DNA from 4 places in the Shewanella oneidensis MR-1 genome. Region 1 is predicted to be linked to each of the others. Evidence: predicted binding sites of a transcription regulator. Region 1 holds the regulator's gene; each other region holds the start of a gene.
The links. The regulator LexA, encoded in region 1, represses DNA repair genes until DNA is damaged. The targets are predictions, from matches to a motif close to TACTGTATNNNNATACAGTA.
Positions count from the first base shown of each region.

Region 2: a site for LexA is predicted at 1,254-1,273, ahead of dinG (ATP-dependent DNA helicase DinG). Genes of this name have one in related genera too.
Region 3: a site for LexA is predicted at 1,689-1,708, ahead of SO_RS22205 (LexA family protein). Genes of this name have one in related genera too.
Region 4: a site for LexA is predicted at 1,202-1,221, ahead of recG (ATP-dependent DNA helicase RecG). Genes of this name have one in related genera too.

Region 1 covers NC_004347.2:4,797,815-4,800,979, forward strand. The annotation lists gene plsB (glycerol-3-phosphate 1-O-acyltransferase PlsB) at 1-1,213, opposite strand, end outside; gene lexA (transcriptional repressor LexA) at 1,375-1,995, shown strand; gene SO_RS21390 (cell division inhibitor SulA) at 1,992-2,504, shown strand; gene coxB (cytochrome c oxidase subunit II) at 2,909-3,165, shown strand, end outside.
Region 2 covers NC_004347.2:1,908,003-1,911,167, reverse strand. The annotation lists gene SO_RS08375 (DNA polymerase II) at 1-1,171, opposite strand, end outside; gene dinG (ATP-dependent DNA helicase DinG) at 1,297-3,165, shown strand, end outside.
Region 3 covers NC_004349.1:10,064-13,228, forward strand. The annotation lists gene SO_RS22200 (Y-family DNA polymerase) at 15-1,271, opposite strand; gene SO_RS22205 (LexA family protein) at 1,272-1,676, opposite strand; gene SO_RS22210 (hypothetical protein) at 2,157-2,369, shown strand; gene SO_RS22215 (Tn3-like element ISSod9 family transposase) at 2,882-3,165, opposite strand, start outside.
Region 4 covers NC_004347.2:4,557,014-4,560,178, forward strand. The annotation lists gene SO_RS20255 (oxidoreductase associated protein) at 1-50, opposite strand, end outside; gene SO_RS20260 (TorD/DmsD family molecular chaperone) at 50-727, opposite strand; gene recG (ATP-dependent DNA helicase RecG) at 1,238-3,165, shown strand, end outside.

The DNA of each region.
Region 1 (3,165 bases):
TCATGCCCGTTTTTGGTGCCAGCAAACGGCCCGTACGAGAACGGCCCCCTTCGGAGAAATATTCCACCGAATATCCCTTAGCAAACAGCTGATCGAGGTATTCGCGAAATACTGCGGTATAAAGTTTATTGCCGTTAAAACTACGGCGGATAAAGAAAGCACCGCCACGGCGGAATAACGGTCCCGCAGGCCAGAAGTTTAAGTTAATGCCCGCAGCAATATGTGGCGGCACCATACCTTGGTAATACAAAATGTAGGATAACAGCAGGTAATCCATATGGCTGCGATGACATGGCACATACACAATCTCATGGCCATCGTGGTGTAATTGTCGAATTTGCTCGGCACCTTTGATATTGATACCGCTGTATAACTTGTTCCATAACCAGGTTAAAAAACGCTCGGCAATACGCACTAGGCTATCTGAATAATTTGCAGCGATTTCATCAAGATATTCAATGGCGGTTTCACGCGCTTGCGTTTCAGAAATCTTCTTACTGGCCGCTTCTTCTTGAATCGCCTTACGTAAGGATTCGGATTTAAGCAGAGAATCAAATAACGCCTGACGATTGGGCAACACAGGACCCGTCATCACCTTGCGTTGACGGCGAAAATGCACCCTAGCCACTCGAGCCAATTTATGGGCAATCCCCATATCGGTACCATGCTCATCGGCCATATAGCGCAGTGACACAGCATTGGAAAACTGCACAAAATTATGACGACCTAAAAATAGAATCATCAAACATTTACGTAACCAAGTAGGATTTTCGCGCTCCAGCACCGCGGCCTTCATTGTGTCATCTTCTTTACCTGGAGTACGACCCCAATACAGACTGACAGGTACCAGTTGAATATCTAACTCAGGCTTCTCTTTATGCACCGCCAACAGGCGCATAAAACATTCGAGGAAAGGCTCGTTACTCGCACGATCACCAAATAACGGTTTACGCCCTTCAAGGCACACCACGCGAGGCGCCACTACACCATTAACCACTAAAGGCTCGTAGGGGCTTGGCAAACCAAGCTTAGCGGTGATCTCGCTTAAAGCCGCAATATCACTGAGGGATTCTGTTTTCATTACATAGGCGAGTGGTCTGGAGGCATCCAGATTCAGATCAGCAAAGGGATCCTGCGGCACAACAATGGTGTGCACTAAGTATTTTTGGATCCAGCGTAATGATTTCAACCAAAGAGAGTCTTGTTTAGGCATTATTCTTATGCAATGTAAGTACGTTCATTAGCCCAATAGAATACCAGATTCTAGGGAATATTCGCTAATACTCTCCAATCCCGTTAAAAAGTGGTTAATACTTGCACTATGAATAATACTGTATATACTAACAGTAACTGTATAGAAAAACAGGAAAGACCATGAGACCCTTGACGCCACGCCAAGCTGAAATTTTAGAGCTGATTAAACGTAATATTGCCGAAACAGGCATGCCACCCACTCGGGCCGAAATAGCCACCCGCCTGGGTTTTAAAAGTGCAAATGCCGCTGAAGAACACCTTAAGGCACTGGCAAAAAAAGGCTGTATCGAGATCATGCCCGGCACATCCCGCGGGATCCGTCTCCCTGTTGAGGAAGAAGATAACAGTGAAACGGGTCTTCCACTCATCGGTCAAGTAGCTGCGGGCGAACCCATTCTCGCTCAAGAGCACGTAGAACAGTATTACCAAATCGATCCTAGTATGTTCCACCCGACAGCCAATTTCTTACTGCGCGTTAAGGGTGACAGTATGAAAAATATCGGCATCCTCGAAGGTGATCTGCTCGCCGTTCATAAAGTACAACAAGCTCGCAATGGACAAGTCGTCGTTGCTCGCGTTGACGATGATGTAACCGTCAAACGCTTTGAAAAAAAAGGTAATGTAGTCTATCTACATGCCGAAAATGAAGACTACTCACCCATTAAAGTCGATTTGAGTTTCCAAAGTTTAACAATTGAAGGGCTCGCCGTAGGGGTGATCCGCAACGGAGATTGGCTATGAACAAACTATTAGGTAATGCCCCGCGTCACCCCGGTTTATGGCTCGATACTGTTCGGGACGCAGATAGTGATTGGCAGCATACGCCAATTGTCACTATGCCAACCCAGAGCCAAGGCCGCCAAGAACTGACACAACTGAGCAAACAACTGGCCCAACTGAGCCAACAGGGAAGATGGATCGTGTTAATTAATCCACCCAGTATTGGCTACAAGCAGCTATTGGCAAACGCAGGCGTTCGTATGGATCGAGTGTTACTGGTGCACGCAAAAGATGAAGTCGAAACCCTGTGGGCAATGGAAAAAGCCTTAATCAGCGGTACTTCTAGTGCTGTGATAACTTGGACCCATGCCCTCGATGCCCGCGATAATCGTCGTTTACAAATTGTGGCAAAGAGCGCCCGTGCAATGGGAATAGTGCTTGAAGGTGCAACAAATGACTTGCCCTCAAATGACAATCTCGCGCCATCCACCAAATTTACTCAACCCGCTTTTTTCAGCTCTGTTCATTAAAATTTTGTACTCCGTATTTAGCCTTGAAAGCCGCCTCACCAATGAATGTGAGGCTTTTTTTTGGCAATTTTTCAGACAATTAGAAAAAGAAGTGATCTTGATCAATTTTTAAACAGCAAGTATGGTTGATTAAGGCGTGAATAATATATCGCCAGTTTAGGCATAGATATCGAGTTTTTATCGAATATCACTCGCCCACACAAATTGAGAAGAATGGGTTTATTCAGCAGTATGTGCCAGTGTGGCTAATACCAGCAGTAACAATACTTGATCATAAGTAAGCCGCCAACGCACGTTGAAGTCAGAAACACTTTTTTGGGAACTGAAGAGTTTGCATAGAGTTGAGACTTACTGTGTTGCTCTTCTTTGTAGTTGCTTTTCGCAATTGGCAGAGGAGAAGTCTTGTGAAGCAATGGTTGTATTGTTTACTCGTGGTGCTATTCGCCCCACCGTTGGCCGCATCGGACATGCGGTACAACATGACACCTGGCGTAACAGAAATCAGTGGTAAGGTTTATCACTTACACATGACGATTCTGTATATCTGCTGCGCGATAGGCTTAGTGGTTTTTGGCGTGATGATTTATGCCATGATCAACCACAGAAAATCCAAGGGCGCGGTCGCGTCTCACTTTCACGAAAGCACTAAAGTTGAAATTGC
Region 2 (3,165 bases), 2.1 Mb from region 1:
ACAATTGAGTATGTTCAAAGATATCCCACACCAATCGGCTATCAGTCAGATTATAGTGAGCAAGCGACTGTTTATCTTCAGTAAATAAAGCGTCGATTTCTTGGACTCGATTTTCCACATCATGAATCGCTTTGCCTTCACCGAGCAATGCTTGGGCGACAAATTCCAAGGAAAAACGTTCAAAGTGATAAAATGCCGCCTTCAACCAATCGATACCGTCAAGCACCACTCGCCCTGGTAAGTTTAAGGTTTCAGGTCGAAATTTATTATCAACTTTCCATTCAAGTAGTGCGCCGCCACGACCTAGTCGTAAAGGAATGCGATGCAACAAAGCTCGGCGATATAGCAAAGCCAAGTCAAAGGTCACCACAGACCAACCAATGATCACATCGGGATCAAACTCCGCAAACCATGCAATCAACCGACGAATAAGCATCGCCTCATCGCTCACCCATTCGATGTACTGCGGAGCATCAGATTGCACCTCACCCACCATAATCACTTTTTCATAGGGTTGAGCCTGAGCGTCACGCCCATAAAGCGCCACCGAATAGAGTAAACCATCAAAACTGCATTCAAAATCAAGTGAAATCGAGCGCAATTTAATCGTTGGCTGCGGCGCAATCGCTTTTGCGCGCATCGCAGTGAAAACCGATAAATGTCCCTGACTGTTCTCACTTTTGTTAATAGCCTGAATTGCTGAGTCGTTGTCACATTTTATGTTGTTAGCTATCTTGTTAGCATAGTGCCCTAAAAAAGCCACATCGAGAGCGACAAAGCGTTCAATTAAAAAACGCTGCTCAGGGCGAATATCAGCCTCGAATAATGGAATACCCGCATCGTTTGCAATCCGTTGTAAACTTCGAAATGCGCTACTGGACTTGGCATAAATCCCCGCCACGGCTTGTCTTTTAAAGCTCTTAAGTTCAAGTGGCACAAAACGTAGCGCCAATCCCGGCGTTTGTAACTGCAATGCCTGAATATCTGTTTGATGACAAAAGCAAATGTATTCAGTGTCTGGCAATTCCATCAGCACAGGGCCCGATTCTGTAGCGAGATAGTATTGCAACAACAGATTGCCATCTCGTGCAATCGCGTGGCGTGTCAACACTCGGCCCTGTACACTCTCAGGCGTCAAGCTGGCAAAAGTCGGCGTGCTGGGGTTGCTCAACTGCGGTCTCAATCTTATGCTCTCGCTAGGTTTTCAATTAAATCGCCATAAAATGGCAGAAAAGTTTCTTAGGCTATGCAATCACTGTTATTATGTACAGCATTAATTCGATAAAGTAGTGCCGCATGTTACCTGACAACGTAAAAAACCAGATCCGCGCTATCTATAAGGATATTGCCGCCTCTTTGCCTAATTTTAGGCCACGACGCGAGCAAAACTTTATGGTGGCAGAAATCTCTAAAACACTTGCAGGTGACTATGACAAAGATAGACGCATCATAGTGGTCGAAGCCGGTACGGGGATTGGTAAATCATTATCTTACATTTTAGGCACGATCCCGCTGGCGCTGGCGAGTAAGAAAAAGGTCTGTATCGCCACCGCAACAGTGGCACTACAAGAGCAGTTGCTACACAAAGATCTGCCGTTTTTCCTTGAACAATCAGGGTTAAACTTTCGCTTCGGACTGGTGAAAGGCCGCCAGCGTTATGTTTGTTTATCCAAGCTTGCCATGCTGATTGGTGATGATAACAGCACCCAAATGGCGATGTGGCAAACGAAGCCGGATAATAGCCAAATTGCCATGCTACAAACGCTGTTAAACGACGTTAACGAAGGTCGTTGGAACGGTGAAATTGACACCTTATCAACGCCAATACCGGATCATCTCTGGCAACAAATCGCCTGCGATAAACACAGCTGTCATAGGCAGTTAGCTAGCCATCGTAATTGTCCCTTCCATAAAGCACGTGAGGATGTGGATACTTGGGATGTACTGATTGCTAACCACAGCTTGTTGTTTGCCGATTTAGAGCTGGGTGGCGGGGTAATTTTGCCCAATCCCGAAGACGTATTTTACGTGATTGACGAAGCTCACCACTTGCCGATTGTGGCTCGGGACTTTTCCAGCGCACAGGCAACACTAAGAGGCGCCGCCGACTGGCTTGAAAAAGTCGGCAAGACCAGCGCTAAGTTACAAAATCAGATAAAAAGCAACAATATCATCGCACCGGCGCAGGCGATGCAGGATCATATTGGCGATCTCATTGGCCAACTTAACCAGGTTGCCCACTACTGTGATACCCAAACCAAGCAGTTTGCAAACCCCGAGAGCCGTTATCGCTTCGAGCATGGCAAATTACCAGGCGCGCTAAAAATCCCCGCCGAGAACCTCGCGGCCACTTCCAATCTCGCCCTTAAGCAATTTAATAAGATGCAATTATTGCTCGCAGAAGCGATAAAAGATGGCGATATTCCTAAGCACCAAGCGGAAGCACTTCAGGCTGAAATGGGCTTTATGTTGCAACGGCTTGAAAATCTACAAAAGCTCTGGAAGATGATGGCCAAGGAAGACTCCAATAAAGGTGCCCCAATGGCCCGTTGGATTGAGTTAATTACAGGTAAGCAAGTCGATTACCTATTCAGCGCCTCGCCGATTGAAGTGGGCTTTATGCTGGAAACCATGCTTTGGCAAAAGGCCGCGGGGGTTGTGCTGTGCAGTGCCACACTGCGCGCACTCAATAACTTCGACCACTTTGCCCATCAAGTGGGATTATCGCTAAAGGACGGCAGCCGTTACCTTGCGTTGCAATCGCCCTTTGATTATCCCAATAACGCCACACTTTACTTACCTAAAATGAAAACCGAGCCGACGGACGATGCCTATACCGCCGAACTTGCCGAACAAATCCTTCAACTGATTGAGGGTGAAATGGCAACCTTAGTACTGTTCGCTTCCTACTGGCAAATGGAAAAAGTCGCCGAATTGCTCGAAGGTAAACTTGCGCTCGAAATCCTAATTCAAGGCAATGCGCCACGCCAACAACTGCTCGAAACCCATAAGGCCAAATGTGACAAAGGTGAGCCGAGCATCTTATTCGGTACTGGCAGTTTTTCTGAAGGCTTAGACTTACCAGGGGATTACCTGACTAACCTCATCGTCACTAAATTGCCCTTTGCTGTGCCAACCTCGCCCGTAGAACAAGCCCATGCTGAA
Region 3 (3,165 bases), on a different replicon from region 1:
AAAAATATTGATAACTAACACTGCACTTTGGGCAAATTAAGCCACTTAGTAGTGTATTGCGGGGTTAATTTATCCCTGCGCATGGCCCATTTATGCTCAATACCTTGAGCCGCCATAAATATACAATCACTGCCATAGCGTTGATTTAACTTATCAAAAGTTTGCATCAATGCGGGGTTTTCGGTGGGGGCATGGAACAAATCATACTGAATATGCTTGGTAGGCATTAATTCAATTAACCCCACGCCAATTTTGTAATAACGCACACCAGAGCGGAAAACTTGTGGTAACACTCGTGATACTGCAGCCGTGATCTCGGCAGTGGATGAAGTAGGGCAAGGAAACTGCACCACAGCTTTATAACTCACAGGCCGCTCATCATGTGGCGAATTACTGGCAAATACCAACATGCTTTTACAGCTTGAGCCTTGTTGCCGAGCTTTTGCGGCAGCGATCCCAGCGTGCTTACACAGTGCTTGCTGCAGCGCATCAATATCGATAATTCGCTCGCCAACGCTACGGGTTGAAAATATTTGCTGTTTATCGGCCCGCGCTTCATCCCATTGTTTGCACACTTGGCCGTTTAACTCGCGCACAGTGCGCTCGATTTCAATACTAAATTGTTTACGTGCCAGCCCTGGCGGCATAGCCGCCAATTGCGCCGCCGTAGTAATGCCCATTAGGGTTAATTTGGCAGACAAGCGCCGCCCAATGCCCCACACTTCACCCACTGGCATTTGTTGCAATATCGCTAGGCGTTGCGGCTCTGACTCAATCACGCAAACACCGGCATAACCAGATATTTTTTTAGCGGCATGGTTAGCGATTTTGGCGAGCGTTAAGGTGCTCCCAATGCCAACACACACCGGTAAGCGAGCCTCTTTCCACACAGCACGGCGGATCGCCTGTGCCTGCGTTTTTAAACACGTGATAGCGGGATAGCAGCGGGTAAAAGAGAGAAAGGATTCGTCAATCGAATATACGTATTGTTCGGGCGCAAAGCGCCCGATGATTTGCATCATTTTGGCCGACAAATCCGCATACAATTCGTAATTGGACGATAGCGCAATCACGCCTTTTTTCTGGCAAAGATCGCGTATTTGAAAGTAGGGCACAAATTTAGGGATGCCCGCTTCTTTCGCTTGGCGATTGGCAGCGACGACCATTCCATCGTTATTACTGAGCACCACCACCGGTTTACCACGCCAATCGGGCCGAAACACCTGCTCGCAACTGCAGTAAAAACTATTGGCATCAACAAGGGCAAACATTTAAGCACACAGTAACGAACTAGGGCGGTGACAACGAATCGAGCGGATAACCACGCCTTCAATACTAAAATCATCGAATTCTTGTACTGTGACCGGCTGAAATTGTTCATTGCATGACAACAGCAAACGCCTTTGGGTGTCGATGATCTTACAGACAAACAGGCCGTTAAAATTAGCGACTATCACATCACCATTGCGGGCGGTCTCATGGCGGTCAACGATTAAGACATCACCATCATAAATCCCTACACCTTGCATCGAGTCTCCCTGCGCCACGCATAAAAAACTGGCACTAGGATGGATGATCAGCAATTCATCAAGGCTAAGCCCAAGCTGAGTATATTCAGCTGCGGGGCTTTCAAAGCCGGTAATACCCGCTTGAGCTGGGATAGGAATAACACGCATAACACACCAGTTAACTGTATAAATATACAGTTAATTTTAGCAAGTCACCTAGTTTACACAAGCCCTAAAAGTAATTTAGCTATTAAAAATAATATCCTTTAAAAACAGGTTTATAAAAAATAAATGTATTACATTTGATATACAAAATAAAATTACACACCGCGACACGCCCTGCTGCGCCCCCGCAAAAAAAGCTTTTAAAAGGGGGCGCAGCGTGGGAGGGCGGGGGATGCGGTGGCCGCTAGGCGAGCTTTATGCCAGCGGTGCTTTTGAGTAACAATTTTTGCTTTTGATTTTTTGGCAGTTGTGGGTGGGCGAATTAGCGCACCGACAGCACGAAAAGCGGTGATGTGGTCACGCGGGCGGGCAAAGGCTTAAGCCTTATAAGGCATTGGGCGTGGCAGACTGAGCCCGCATTGCTGCGGGCCGTACTGTCGCAATGACGAGCTCCCCCCAGCTTTTACCTCGGCATGCGACTGTATGAGCCAAGCAGCAATGAGCCCACAAACGCTGTGCCGCGCTGTTTGTCACAGCTATAAAGGCACAGGGTTGAGGGCGGAACAGGGCGAAGGAGGGAGCAAAAGCCAAGCCTTTGCCCGCCCGCGTGACCTGCTACGAGCTGCTTTTAGTGCTGGCGGTGCTACCTTACAACGGGTGGGAAGCTTTAAAGGCCCAGATCTTCCGCTAGTTTAAAACCGCAACAAATGAACGAAATAAACCACCGTATAACCCGAACAAAATAACTGATTTAAATTAGGTTTTTTCCGAACATATATAACCGAATCAAAGCAGATATAACCTTTTACCCGAACAAGGCCACCGATCCGAACAGATCGACACCGCCAGCCGCCGATTTACACTAACAACCTACGTTATAAATCTTGAAAAAGTTACAAAATCAAATATACAAACAGGGAAATACAGGGCTGAGGGTAGCCGCCCCACAGGCTTCGGGCGTGGCGTAGGACATCAGCCGCGGGGCAAGGGCGGGTTTATATGCCACTGGCGCCCGATAAACGGGCATTGGGCGTGGCAGACTGAGCCCGCATTGCTGCGGGCCGTACTGTCGCAATGACGAGCTCCCCCTTGCTTTTACCTCGGCATGCGACTGTATGAGCCAAGCAGCAATGAGCCCGCAAACGCTGTGCCGTGCTGTTTGTCTCAGCTATAAAGGGGTCGCCTCAGAAAACGGAAAAAATCGTACGCTAAGCCGGTGATAGAGGTCGTAGAGGCCTGAATTTACCTGAACCTATCTTGGCGCTGCTGCGCCACAGATAATCCCCTGTCAGGTTGATGTGCTCCCAGCCTAGCGGCGATAGGTACTGCAATAACTCTTCATCGACGGCATGTCCCTTGGCACGTAACCCATGTGCCACCCTTTCCAGATAGACGGTGTTCCATAGCACGATGGCGGCAGTCACCAAGTTAAGGCCACTTGCCCGGTAACGCTGTTGCTCAAAACTGCGGTCACGGATCTCCCCCAGTCGAT
Region 4 (3,165 bases), 240 kb from region 1:
GATAGTATTGACTTAGCATATTGAACATTCACTGTAAACAGTAAACTCATCAAATTGACCTAATATTTTTTAGATTATTTGCCATCATGATGCGTTCTATCATTATGGTTAAATTATCAAGATAGACTTTGGAAAGCCCAGCAATAGCCTGATAAAAATCCGTGCTGGCAGCAGCCAGTAAATTATTCAAAAATTGTTCCGACCAAGGTAATAAATGCTCTTTTAGTAAAATGTCGATATGACGCACATTTTGCAGGTAATTCATATCATCATGTAAATTATTTAACATATGCCCTAGTGTTTGCATAAAGAATGCAAAATGATCGATAGGCTCATTTGCTCGGCACTCAAGTTTAATTCCGACACTGTCATAAAACTTGGATAACTCTAATGTACTTTTATCATTTAGCAGCCTTGTGATGGACAGATAAAATGATCCCCACGGCACTGCTTTAAGGCTGTTAGGGCCAATAAATAACTGACCAAAGTCTAATTGTAACTTAGTCAATTCTGCATCGGTTTCTTGCCAAGAAATTATATACCTATCTAATTTTGAGATTGATGTTTCTTCGAGAGTACTGTTATCAAAGCGTGGCCACGCTTGTGCAAACTCATCTGCTTTAAGCTGATTAATATACTCAACATCATTAGGGTAATTATAAATTAATGATCCAAGCATGGACCCAGCACCTGCATATAGTTCATAGTCAAATGAGGATTTGCTCATCAAAATCACCCTATTATTACTATTAAATAGTTTATATGTTTAATAAAATTAGTCATATACCAACAACATCTAATCACTTTACAATTCAAAATTAACCTATAGTTTGAATAAATTTTGTAACCCTATTTACATTTCATGACACAAAGTCATTTTTTGTGACCACTGTCAAGTTATAGTTTAAACATATTCACCAATAGCTAATATTTAATCACCTTAATTTTAAAGATTAATTTATGACTATATAAGTTTTATCTTTATTTGAAAAAATAACATTCTGGAATTCTCATTATTGAGACATTTTTATTTCGCTATTTTCCTCTGTAACATTAAAACTTTATGAAAATCTAAAATAATCAATTTGCAAACTATGAACTATACATGCAAGCGCCACACACTATTGTTTAGTAATGAATCAGAATGTTTAGCCTTGAGTTAATAAACCCTAAGATTGCCTTACGCCTATTCTCTGTTAGTATATGTATAAATTCACAGTGATTGAGTGCTAACGACTTGCAGCAATTGGATCTTGTTCCGATCACCGAACTCAAGGGTGTCGCCAAAAGAGTCGCGGAAAAACTCGCCAAACTCGGCATCACAACAGTACAAGATCTGCTGTTTCACTTGCCCCTGCGCTACGAAGACCGCACGCAAATCTACCCCATCGCCGCACTCATGCCCGGAAATTACGGCACCATTGAGGCCGAAATCCAGTCGACTCAAATCCTTCAAGGCCGTAAACGCATGCTCGTCTGCAATGTGCGTGACAATACTGGCAGTATGAGCCTGCGCTTTTTTAACTTTTCAATGGCGCAGCGCAATGCGATGCAAAACGGGTTAATGATCCGCGCCTATGGCGAGATTCGCCGCGGCAATCATCAAGCAGAAATCGTGCATCCCGAATATAAAATCGTCTATCCGGGTGAGGATATTCACCTAAGCGATACACTCACGCCCATTTATCCAACGACTGAAGGGCTCAAGCAAGCGAGTTGGATTAAGCTCACCGAGCAGGCGCTCGAATTATTAGAAGATGGCGGCTTGACCGAGTTATTACCCGCCGATTTGCAGCCGAACAATATGAGCCTAAAACAGGCGCTGCAAACCCTGCATCGCCCCCATGCGGGGATTTCACAATTTGATTTAGAGCTTGGTCAACACCCCGCACAGCAGCGACTGGTACAAGAAGAGTTACTCGCCCACAACCTCAGTATGCTGCGTCTTAGACAACGCAGTAATCTAGACGCCGCCGTGACCATGCATGCCACAGGGCAATTACTAAACCCTTTTCTTACCTCACTGCCCTTTAAACCCACAGGCGCGCAGCAACGTGTCGTTGCCGAGATAGGTAAAGATTTAGCACAACCGCATCCCATGATGCGCTTGGTGCAAGGCGATGTTGGCTCGGGCAAAACCTTAGTTGCCGCCCTCGCCGCCCTGCAGGCCATCGAAAACGGCTATCAAGTGGCCATGATGGCCCCTACCGAGTTACTCGCCGAGCAACACGCTGCCAATTTTGCTGCGTGGTTTGAGCCGTTAGGATTAAAAGTCGGATGGCTTGCAGGTAAGCTTAAAGGTAAAGCTCGCGCGCAATCTTTAGCGGATATTGAATCTGGCGCCGCCCAAATAGTGATCGGCACCCACGCCATTTTTCAGCAGCAGGTTATCTTCCACAAGCTCGCCTTGATCATCATCGACGAACAGCACAGATTCGGCGTCCACCAGCGCATGGGACTCAGGGAAAAAGGCATCAACCAAGGTTTTCATCCGCATCAATTGATCATGACGGCAACCCCGATCCCACGGACGTTAGCCATGACGGCCTACGCCGATTTAGATACCTCGATTATCGATGAGTTACCCCCTGGACGCACGCCCGTTACCACAGTCGCCATACCCGATTCGCGCCGTAATGAAGTACTCGAGCGCGTCCGCAACAGCGTGATCACGGACAAGCGCCAAGCCTATTGGGTCTGCACCTTAATTGAAGAGTCTGAAGTGCTCGAGTGTCAGGCCGCCGAAGATACCGCTGAAGAATTGCGCCAAGCGCTCCCAGAGCTGACCATAGGTTTAGTACATGGCAGGATGAAAAGTGCTGAAAAGCAAAAGATTATGGCGGACTTTAAAGCGGGAACCATCAATTTATTGGTGGCAACGACAGTTATTGAAGTCGGCGTAGATGTCCCTAACTCCAGCTTAATGATTATCGAAAACCCCGAGCGATTGGGGCTTGCACAGCTGCATCAACTGCGCGGGCGCGTAGGGCGCGGTGCCGTAGCCAGCCATTGTGTGTTACTCTACAAGGCGCCATTGAGTCAAACCGCAAGTCAGCGGTTGAATGTACTGCGGCAGAGTAATGATGGTTTTGTTATCGCCCAGAAAGACTTAGAGATACGTGGTCCCGGCGAAGTATTAGGCACTAAACAAACAGGGCTAGCCGA